3 regions of the Chitinophaga sp. Cy-1792 genome follow, and region 3 is predicted to be linked to each of the others. Evidence: riboswitches for the same ligand, from Rfam matches in the RefSeq annotation. Region 3 holds a riboswitch; each other region holds the start of a gene.

Region 1 (3,156 bases), on a different contig from region 3:
TTACCACCGGCAGTAGTTATCCTTTTACGTTTAACAACGGTGCATATACCTACGATGCCAGCGCCAAACCTATTGGCTATGTAGGACACGTATATAAAATACATATTGAGTACCAGCACGAAATACTGGAAGGGGTGGACTCACTTAAAAGAGTACCACCGGTTGATTCTATTTTATTTGGTCATAAAACCAAGGAAGAAGCTGTATCCGGTGTAGAAGGCTTCTATGCTAAATTTTTTGCGGTAGACTTTCCCGGAGAAGGTGATTATTACTGGATCAGGTCGTACAGGAATGATACCCTGCACCGGGTGGAAGACCTGCTGTCTATTGATGGTTCACTGGCAGGAGGTATTTCAGATGGAACACCTTTTATTCTGCCGCTCACCCAGCGTATCACAGATTATGACCGTCCTTTCAAGCTGAATGAAACGGTCATTGTGCGTTTATCGGCGCTGAGTAAAAACAGTTATGATTTTTTGTGGCAGGTATATCAGCAGCTGAATGCGGGAGGTTTGTTTGCGAAGGTGCTGGAGAATGTGCCTACGAATATACAGAATACCGATCCTAAGGGTAAGGTAAAGGTACTCGGCTGGTTTGGTACATCTGCGGTAAGCAGGGGAGAAAGAAAAATTAAATAAAGCATTTTACCCTGTGTAGAAAATAATTCCGTGTTATGTTTATTTTTTATTGTTTTGTTCTGCTGTAAAGGTAGATGATTGTTCTTTTTTTCTTTATATTTTGTTTGGAAAGATATTTATTCTTAAAATTGCCCTCATAATATCTTTTTTTACTGTTTGATACAGAAATGGTTGCTGTTGTACGCAGCATTAAAAGGGAACGGTGTTAAAATCGCCGGCTGTCCCGCAACTGTAAGTAGTTACCTGAATCCTGTCCAGCTTTATGTTCATTGTCACCTGAAGACGAGAAGAACGGACACGGATACTACGAGCCAGGAGACCTGCCTTTTCTGCATGTTGACAATACTTTCGGGGATTGAAGTGGGTCAGCTTTCGGGTATACTTGCTATTACTGACGTACGCAGTGATAAGGCCGGGTATCCTGCCCACTATTCCCGCAGAAGGTATTGAAGTAAAGATGATCACCTGTCATCATTCACTTTAAAACCGACCGGGCACATGATTACGCATAACCTGGGCTATCCGAGAATGGGCGCCCACCGTGAATTGAAAAAAGCCAATGAAGCTTACTGGAGTGGTAAAATCACCGCCTTTCAGCTGGAACAAACGGCTAAGGATATACGCTTAAACAACTGGTATCTGCAGAAAGATGCCGGCATAGATATCATCCCCAGTAATGATTTTTCTTACTATGACCATGTGCTGGATACCTGTCTGATGGTAGGAGCGATCCCTACGCGTTATCACGACTTGCTGGTTGAAAAGCAGCTGCCACAGCTGGATTTGCAGTTTGCCATGGCACGCGGCTACCAGAAAGATGGCATGGATATTACTGCCATGGAGATGACCAAGTGGTTTGATACCAACTACCATTATATTGTTCCTGAATTTACACCCAACCAGCAGTTTACACTCTTCTCCGAAAAAATTATATCACAGTTCGCCGAAGCCAAACGTGCGGGCTTCCAGACCAAGCCGGTAATACTGGGGCCTGTTTCCTTCCTGTTACTGGGTAAGGAAAAGGGCAGGAGCTTTCACCGGTTGCAGTTGTTGAACCGCCTGCTGCCGGTATACCTGGAAGTACTCACGAAGCTCGATGAACTGGATGCACATTATATTCAGTTCGATGAACCTTGTCTTTCCCTCAATTTAAACAGAGTAGAACTGGATGCCATTGCAAACAGCTATGCTGCTATTCATAAGGCATTCCCGCACCTGCACCTGATCCTGGCTGCATACTTCGAATGTTATGGCGCCAACCTGGAAGCCGTACTGAAGCTGCCGGTACAAACACTCCACCTGGACCTGGTACGTTGCTCTATGCAGCTGGAAGATATTCTGGCTACAGATATACGCAAAACAAAACTGCGTTTATCCCTTGGCGTAGTCGATGGCCGCAACATCTGGAAGAATGATTTCCGCAAATCCCTGGAGCTGATCAACACCGCAAAAGCTGCGCTGGGTGAAGACCGCCTCCTGGTGGCGCCTTCCTGCTCCCTGCTGCATACTCCCTGTGATCTCGACCTGGAAACAGACGAAAAAAATCTGCCTGCTACCATTAAAAACTGGATGGCATTTGCAAAACAAAAGCTGGACGAAGTAAAAACACTGGCTGTTCTGGCGGGAGAAAATCCTACCGTCAATGCGCAACAGGAGCTGAAAGATAACGATGCCGCGATGGAATCGCGGAGAACATCTCCGCTCATCCACCGCAAAGCAGTAACCGACAGGGCTGCGGCGGTGACAGCAGCAGATGCAGAAAGAAAGCATGCTTTCCCGGTACGTAAGAAAGCACAGCAGCAGGTGCTGGGATTGCCTATGTTCCCGACCACTACTATTGGCAGTTTTCCGCAAACAGCTACTGTCCGCTCCTGGCGCAGTAAATGGAAGAAAGGAGCACTAAGTGCTGCGGAATATGATCAGCTGATCAAAGAAGAAACAGCGGCATCTATCCGGTGGCAGGAATCTATCGGTATGGATGTGCTGGTACATGGCGAGTTTGAGCGGAACGACATGGTAGAGTATTTCGGAGAACAGCTACAGGGCTTTGTATTTACCCAAAATGGCTGGGTACAGAGCTATGGCAGCCGTTGCGTAAAACCACCGGTTATTTTCGGTGATGTGGAGCGCAAGGAAGCCATGACTGTTTACTATACACAATATGCACAATCCCTGACTTCGTTGCCGGTGAAAGGTATGCTGACAGGCCCCGTTACTATTCTGCAATGGAGCTTTGTCCGGAACGACCAGCCAAGAGCGGCTACCTGCCTGCAAATTGCCCTGGCAATCCGGGATGAGGTGAAAGACCTGGAAGCAGCCGGTATTAAAGTGATTCAGATAGATGAGCCGGCCTTGAGAGAAGGTTTGCCGCTGCGCAAGGAAAACCGGGAAGCTTATCTGGATGGTGCCGTACGCGCATTTAAGGTAGCAGCTTCCGGTGTGGCAGATACCACGCAGATACATACGCATATGTGTTATGCAGAATTCAACGATATTTTTGAAAGCATCGCCGCACTGG
Region 2 (3,156 bases), on a different contig from region 3:
TCTATGGTGATCACATCCGCATCCATCGCAGCGATATGTTCGATGATATCGTTAAACTCACTGTAGCACATGTGTGTATGGATCTGTGTTTTATCTTCCACACCACTTGCTGCAATACGGAACGCACTCACTGCCCAGTCGAGGTAATGCGGACGTTTTGCTTTGCGCAGTGGCAAACCTTCACGGATCGCGGCTTCATCGATCTGAATAATACCGATGCCGGCTTTTTCCAATGCTACCACTTCGTCGCGGATACCCAGTGCAATCTGTTTGGTAGTAATCTCACGAGGCTGGTCGTCACGTACAAAAGACCATTGCAGAATAGTAACCGGACCTGTCAGCATACCTTTCATCGGTCTGTCTGTTTGTGCAGCAGCGAAAGTGCTCCAGCGTACGGTCATGTCATTCGGGCGACTAACATCACCAAAGATAACCGGAGGTTTCACGCAACGGCTGCCGTAGCTCTGTACCCAGCCATTTTTGGTAAACAGGAAGCCATCCAGTTGCTCACCGAAGTATTCCACCATGTCGTTACGCTCAAACTCACCATGTACCAGTACATCCAGGCCAATTTCTTCCTGCCAGCGAATGGTATCGATTGTTGCCTGTTCGATGGCTTTTTCATACTGTTCGGTGGTTAAGTCACCTTTTTTGTATTTCGCACGTAACTGACGTATATCGTCTGTTTGCGGGAAGGAACCGATAGTAGTGGTTGGGAAGGCAGGTAATTTAAAGCGCTGATGGTGCAGTTGCTGACGAACAGGGAATGCGCTTTTACGGGTGGCATCATTCGCTGTGATAGCTGCCACACGGTCTTTCACCGCCTGTTTGTGAACTTTTCCTGATGTGCGTCTGCTCTCAATGGCTTTCTTGTTGGCATCCAGCAAAGCGGTGTTGCCTTCAACGATCTGTTTTAATTCGCTTACTTCTGTCAGCTTCTGTTTAGCAAATGCCATCCAGTTTTTGATCTCAGGATCAAGGGCTGTTTCGAAAGCCAGGTCAATAGGACTGTGCAGCAGGGAGCAGGAAGGAGCGATGATAACGTTTTCAGCGCCCAGTTTTGCAACCGCTTTGCTGATCAGCGCCAAAGATTTTTCGTAATCGTTTTTCCAGACGTTACGGCCATCGATTACACCAACAGAGAGTTGCAGTCCTTTAGGAATGAATGCAAGCACTTCATCCAGTTGCTCCGGCGCACGTACCAGGTCAACGTGCAGTGCGTTTACTGGCAGGTTTACAGCCAGTTCAGTATTGTCCAGCAGCGCATCAAAGTAGGTAGCTACCAGTATTTTGATACCACTTACCTGCTTGGCGATTTCGCTGTAGGCGTATTCAAATGCTTCTTTTTCTTTTTTAGAGAGATCAAGCACGAGACATGGTTCGTCCAGCTGGATCCATTCAGCACCCTGTGCTTTCAGTTTGTTGATGATTTCAACGTATACCGGTACCAGTTTTTTGATGAGGTCTGCACGCTCAAAACCTTTCTCTTTTTCCTTACCCAGCAGCAGATAGCTTACAGGCCCTATCAATACTGGTTTTGCCTTTTTGCCCACTTGTTGCTGAGCCGCCTCAAATTCGTTGAAGATATTGTTGTTGTTAACACGGAATTCCTGGTTGGCCCTGAACTCTGGAACAATATAGTGATAGTTGGTATCCAGCCATTTGGTCATCTCCATCGCAGTGATGTCGAGGCCATCTTTCTGGTAACCTCTTGCCATAGCAAAATAGGCGTCAATTTCGTGGTTTGCTTTTACCTGAGAGAGAACAGGGGCGTAGCGCTCAGGGATAACACCCAGTAATACACTGGTATCCAGTACCTGGTCATAGTAACTGAAATCATTGCATGGGATCAGGTCTATGCCTGCATCCAGCTGTGTTTTCCAGTTTTCTACCTTGATCTGGCGGGCAACTTCCTGTAACTCGTTGAGAGTTATCTTGCCTGCCCAGTACTGCTCGTTAGCTTTTTTAAGCTGTCTTTGGCCACCAATGCGCGGGTAGCCCAGGTTTTGCGTAAGCATTTTCCTAGATAGTTTAGTTAAAACAATTACAATTGTCTTTACAAACCTTCAATGCTCGCAGGAGGAAGGGACATACAATAGCCACACCACACCTATTCATGTGAGGTTGTCAGCTATCAGATCAGACCTTTGCCTTTTACGCGAAAGCATTGTCCTTCCAATGCAGGCAGGTCTCCTGGCTTGTAACATTTGCACCGTCCTTCCCATTTCTACGTAGTAGATACAGTGGACATATAGTGGTGAAAACTTTTTGCGTTACTTACAGTTGCGCGACAGCCCGTGATTTACACACGGTTCCCTTTTAATGCTGATTTTCATCAGCAACCCATTCTGGTCGATAAGATATGAAAAGAACGATAAACGGGACAAATCTAAGTATTTAGATGATTTGTTTTATAAAAGATAAAATTATCAGTATAAAATTCTATTTTTATCTTTTATGCAGAATATATTACCTGACATAAGCGCTATTTTCTCTTAAAAAAGAATATTTTTTCATGGACCAATTAGATGATATCGACCGGCAACTGCTCAGGCTACTTGGGGAAGATTCTACCATCACGGTTAAAGAACTGGCTGCCAGAGTGAGTCTTTCCACTTCCCCTGTTTTTGAACGTGTCAAAAAACTGGAAGCAGGTGGCTACATCAAAAAGTATATCGCTGTTATAGATGCAGAGAAGCTGGGCTATGGCCTCATCGTATTTTGTAATATCAAACTCAAACAGCACGATAAGTCCGTAGGGACACAGTTTGTAACAGATATTATGCGACTGGGAGAAGTGGTGGAATGTTATAATATCTCCGGAGATTACGACTTCCTGTTAAAAGTATATGCCAGGGATATGAAGCACTACCAGGATTTTGTTTTTAATAAACTGGGGTCTGTGCAGAGTATCGGGAGTACGCACAGCACCTTTGTGATGTGCGTCAATAAAGACCAGCAAAATATAGGCATCTGACTAAAATAAAAAGGGCATATCAGTGATATGCCCTTCCGGTAATTACGTTGTGCTGATAGCAGCAACTACAGCAATTAACTATATAACGAATAAATCAACAAACTCCTGTACGTCCATATCCTGTAACGTTGCATAGTCCATTGTGCGGGCCTGCAATGTTTTCTGTTGTTTTTCCGGGA
Region 3 (3,156 bases):
ATTGCCCCTGGTCACCTGCTCGTTGATGAACGTACCTAAAACGCTGCCCTGCATTTTCACGGGGCCAAGGTCGGCAGCGCCTGCGAGGGCGATCAGCGAGGTAAATCTTTTAGGAAACACAAAACCATCCAGGTTGGAGCTGAGGGTATTGTACTGGAAATCTGTAGATAAATCGACATCTATTTTTTTGGAGATACTGTATTTATTGGCCACAGATCCGTACCATTCCTGCTGGTGGAAGGTGTTGTCTATATACATCAGGGTGGTATCCGGGTTGAGGTAACGCATATAGTCGTTGGCGTATTTGCCGTTTACCTGTATATCATATCTTTGGGTTACATTCTTCTGAAACCCGCCCTGCACGAAGAAGTTGCGGTCCCATTGTCTTTGGGAGCGTTTCCATACGTTGTTGACGATTGCACCGGGAATGCCTTTTTCTGCATCGTAGTAATACACTTTCGCGTTCCATTGTCCGCGGTCGATATTTCCATATAATCCGCTTTCTATTCTGTGTGCGTTGATATCTCCGTTTTGCCTTATAGCTGTTGTATCCCAGGCGGTATGGCCTGTTTTTGCATATACTCTTTTGTACCGGAAGGGATATTTGCCGGAGGCGTTGATCAATTCACCGGAGAGGGAATAGTTAATTTTCGGTGTCAGTTTCTGTTCAAAAAGGATGGAGGGGTCTACCAGATCGAAAGAACCCGTTTTGTATACGGCCTTTACATGGGTGGATTGCAGGGAATCGAAGACAGGCTTGCGGCTGCGCAGATAGATGGTTCCTGATGAGCCATAGTCTTTGGCGGGCTGGAATATCTCGCTTTTCTGGCCATTGTAGACAGAGATAGATTCGATATTGTCCATAGAGAATTTACCGAGGTCTACCTGGCCATTCTGGGCGTTGCCCAATTGTATACCATCGTAGAAGACGCCCATATGGTTGGTGCCCATGCTACGCATATCAACGGTTTTGAGGCCGCCGATGCCGCCATAGTCCTTCACCTGGACGCCGGCAAAATACCTGATGGCGTCTGCTACAGAAAAGCTGTTTAAACTCTTGAGATTTTCACCCGTGAGTTTTTGTGAAGGAATAACTTCTTTGTAAACGTTTGTAAGTACAGTAACACCTTTCAGGTCTTTTACACGTAATGAATCCACCTGGGTGGAGTCGCGGTAATGATGCTGTGCACACAGCGGCATACAAATAAAGGTTAAAAACGTTATCCCTAACGCTTTTAATGCATTGAACATAAAGGTTTGACAATTGAATCAGACAATGACCAGTCGCGGCCATGGAATGAAATGCTAATAATGCTGAAAAAATTCAGAGTATGCTTTACTCAATTCCCTATCCTCGAGGGTGTTGAATCTGTCTGCAGTGGCAGGTTTCCTGACTTATTCTCACTTTGAACGGCCTTCCCGTTTTTATAAAATAAAAACAGTGGCAAGTAGAACTCAAAGTGTTGTAACAGAACTTACAGTAGCGGGTCTGCTCAGGATTTGCACCTGATTCCCTATTAATTCCGGCATAGAGAGTACTATGCTGAAAACCATTGCGGGGGCAAAGGTACAATTAAATATTTGAATTTTAACAAAATGCTAACGGAATGGCGGAAAGTGAACTGTTATGGTGGCATTATTGCAGGTGTTTGTGGGAGTATGTGAACCACCGGATTTTAGTTGTATTTTGGGAGAGGGAAAAATAGGTTCGCTATGAAGCTTAAACTGAATACCATCATATTTTATGTGCAGGACCCGCAGCGGCTGAAGATCTTTTACCGGGATGTACTTGGTCTTACAGTGGTAGAGGAGGATGATATCTGGGTGTTATTGCAGGCGGGTGAAGTTTTCGTGGGTTTACACAAAATAGGTCCGGCATACGCCGATAAAATGACAGCGGGCCATCAGTTTGATAGCAATACAAAAATTGTTTTTGAGCTGGATGAAGATATTCAATTGGTACGAAAGCAATTACTGGAGCAAGGGGTTCCTATGCGGGAGCTGAAAACATTTGATAATTATGATTACTGGCTTTGTGATGGTACTGATCCGGAAGGGAATGTATTCCAGCTGAAATACAGGAAACAAAATCTGGCATAAAATGGCTGTAGTATACTTATCGGGGTTGATTCTCCTTATGCTGGTGATAATATTTCTTGTAAAGTCATTGTTCATTAACCCCTATTTACTAAAGAAAAACCATGCCTTTACGACGGGTATTATAGTTAAAATTGAGCCATCCAATGAGGGGGCACCTACCATCCATTATGAATTTACGGTAGATGGCAAGGTTTACATGGGTTACATGGGATTGGATATTTATGCAGATGTTTATGTGGGCGGGCAATACGAGGTAATGTATTACCCACCTGATCCTACTATAAGTGAGTTGCAGGTTTAGTGTTTTGTATTGTTAATTTCTTCTGCTCCAGAATGGCGCATCCTGCCATCTTCTTTCCTGGAGGTATTGTCCGGTAAGCATTTTAAGATACGTAGAGAAGGCGGTACTGATGGCCCAGTCATACGCCCGGAGTGCGTCGTTGTCGCCATTCAGGTGGTCAGCGATGGCATGGCCTGCATAATAGCCGCTTTCCAGCGCGGAGGTGATTCCATAGGAAGAGATAGGGTCGTAGGAATAGGCGGCATCGCCTACTGCCAGCCATTGGTGGCCGCTACGTTGCTGCAGGTAGCCGGTTGCGGCGCTGGCTATTGTAAGAGGCGTATCTGTGGCAGCGTTACCTGTTATCAATTCGCTGATCATAGTGGTAGTGGCAGCGCTTTGCAGCAGGTCTTTGCTGCTGCGTAAGGTAGCAGGTAGCAGGTCGGTGTCGGTCATGAAGCTTAATACCAGCTGTTTTTCAGTTAGGGGTGCAGCGTACCACCAGCCTGTCTGTACGGCTTCCAGGTAGGTGAACTGCTGTATACTTCCGGGCAAAGTGATACAGGTGGTGATGCCTGCCAGCCTGTCCAATGAGTTGCGTTGTATGCCCAGCTTACGGGCAACACGGGCTTTACGGCCGGTAGCATCTACGATAAATTTGCAGGTAATGGTTTGTATTGCTTTATTGGTAGCTATATAGGTGACATGCCATTGGCCGTTATTAAAGTTGGCGGCAGTCACGGTACAGCCAGGAAGGTATTGCGCGCCACGGCGGG

Evidence for each region. Region 3 has a riboswitch for cobalamin ahead of F3J22_RS19740 (TonB-dependent receptor). Riboswitches for the same ligand answer to the same signal wherever they lie in the genome.
Region 1: it holds a riboswitch for cobalamin, as region 3 does, so the genes downstream of both, metE (5-methyltetrahydropteroyltriglutamate--homocysteine S-methyltransferase) here and F3J22_RS19740 (TonB-dependent receptor) in region 3, are expected to answer to the same signal.
Region 2: it holds a riboswitch for cobalamin, as region 3 does, so the genes downstream of both, metE (5-methyltetrahydropteroyltriglutamate--homocysteine S-methyltransferase) here and F3J22_RS19740 (TonB-dependent receptor) in region 3, are expected to answer to the same signal.

What each region holds. Positions count from the first base shown of each region.
Region 1 is NZ_VWWO01000001.1:3,183,061-3,186,216, forward strand. It holds gene F3J22_RS12950 (DUF4249 domain-containing protein) at 1-638, shown strand, start outside; cobalamin riboswitch at 790-981, shown strand; gene metE (5-methyltetrahydropteroyltriglutamate--homocysteine S-methyltransferase) at 1,137-3,156, shown strand, end outside.
Region 2 is NZ_VWWO01000001.1:3,337,963-3,341,118, forward strand. It holds gene metE (5-methyltetrahydropteroyltriglutamate--homocysteine S-methyltransferase) at 1-2,018, opposite strand, end outside; cobalamin riboswitch at 2,166-2,362, opposite strand; gene F3J22_RS13600 (Lrp/AsnC family transcriptional regulator) at 2,516-2,977, shown strand; gene F3J22_RS13605 (bifunctional 2-methylcitrate dehydratase/aconitate hydratase) at 3,056-3,156, opposite strand, start outside.
Region 3 is NZ_VWWO01000002.1:1,364,391-1,367,546, forward strand. It holds gene F3J22_RS19740 (TonB-dependent receptor) at 1-1,200, opposite strand, end outside; cobalamin riboswitch at 1,363-1,570, opposite strand; gene F3J22_RS19745 (VOC family protein) at 1,714-2,100, shown strand; gene F3J22_RS19750 (hypothetical protein) at 2,102-2,401, shown strand; gene F3J22_RS19755 (NAD(P)/FAD-dependent oxidoreductase) at 2,414-3,156, opposite strand, start outside.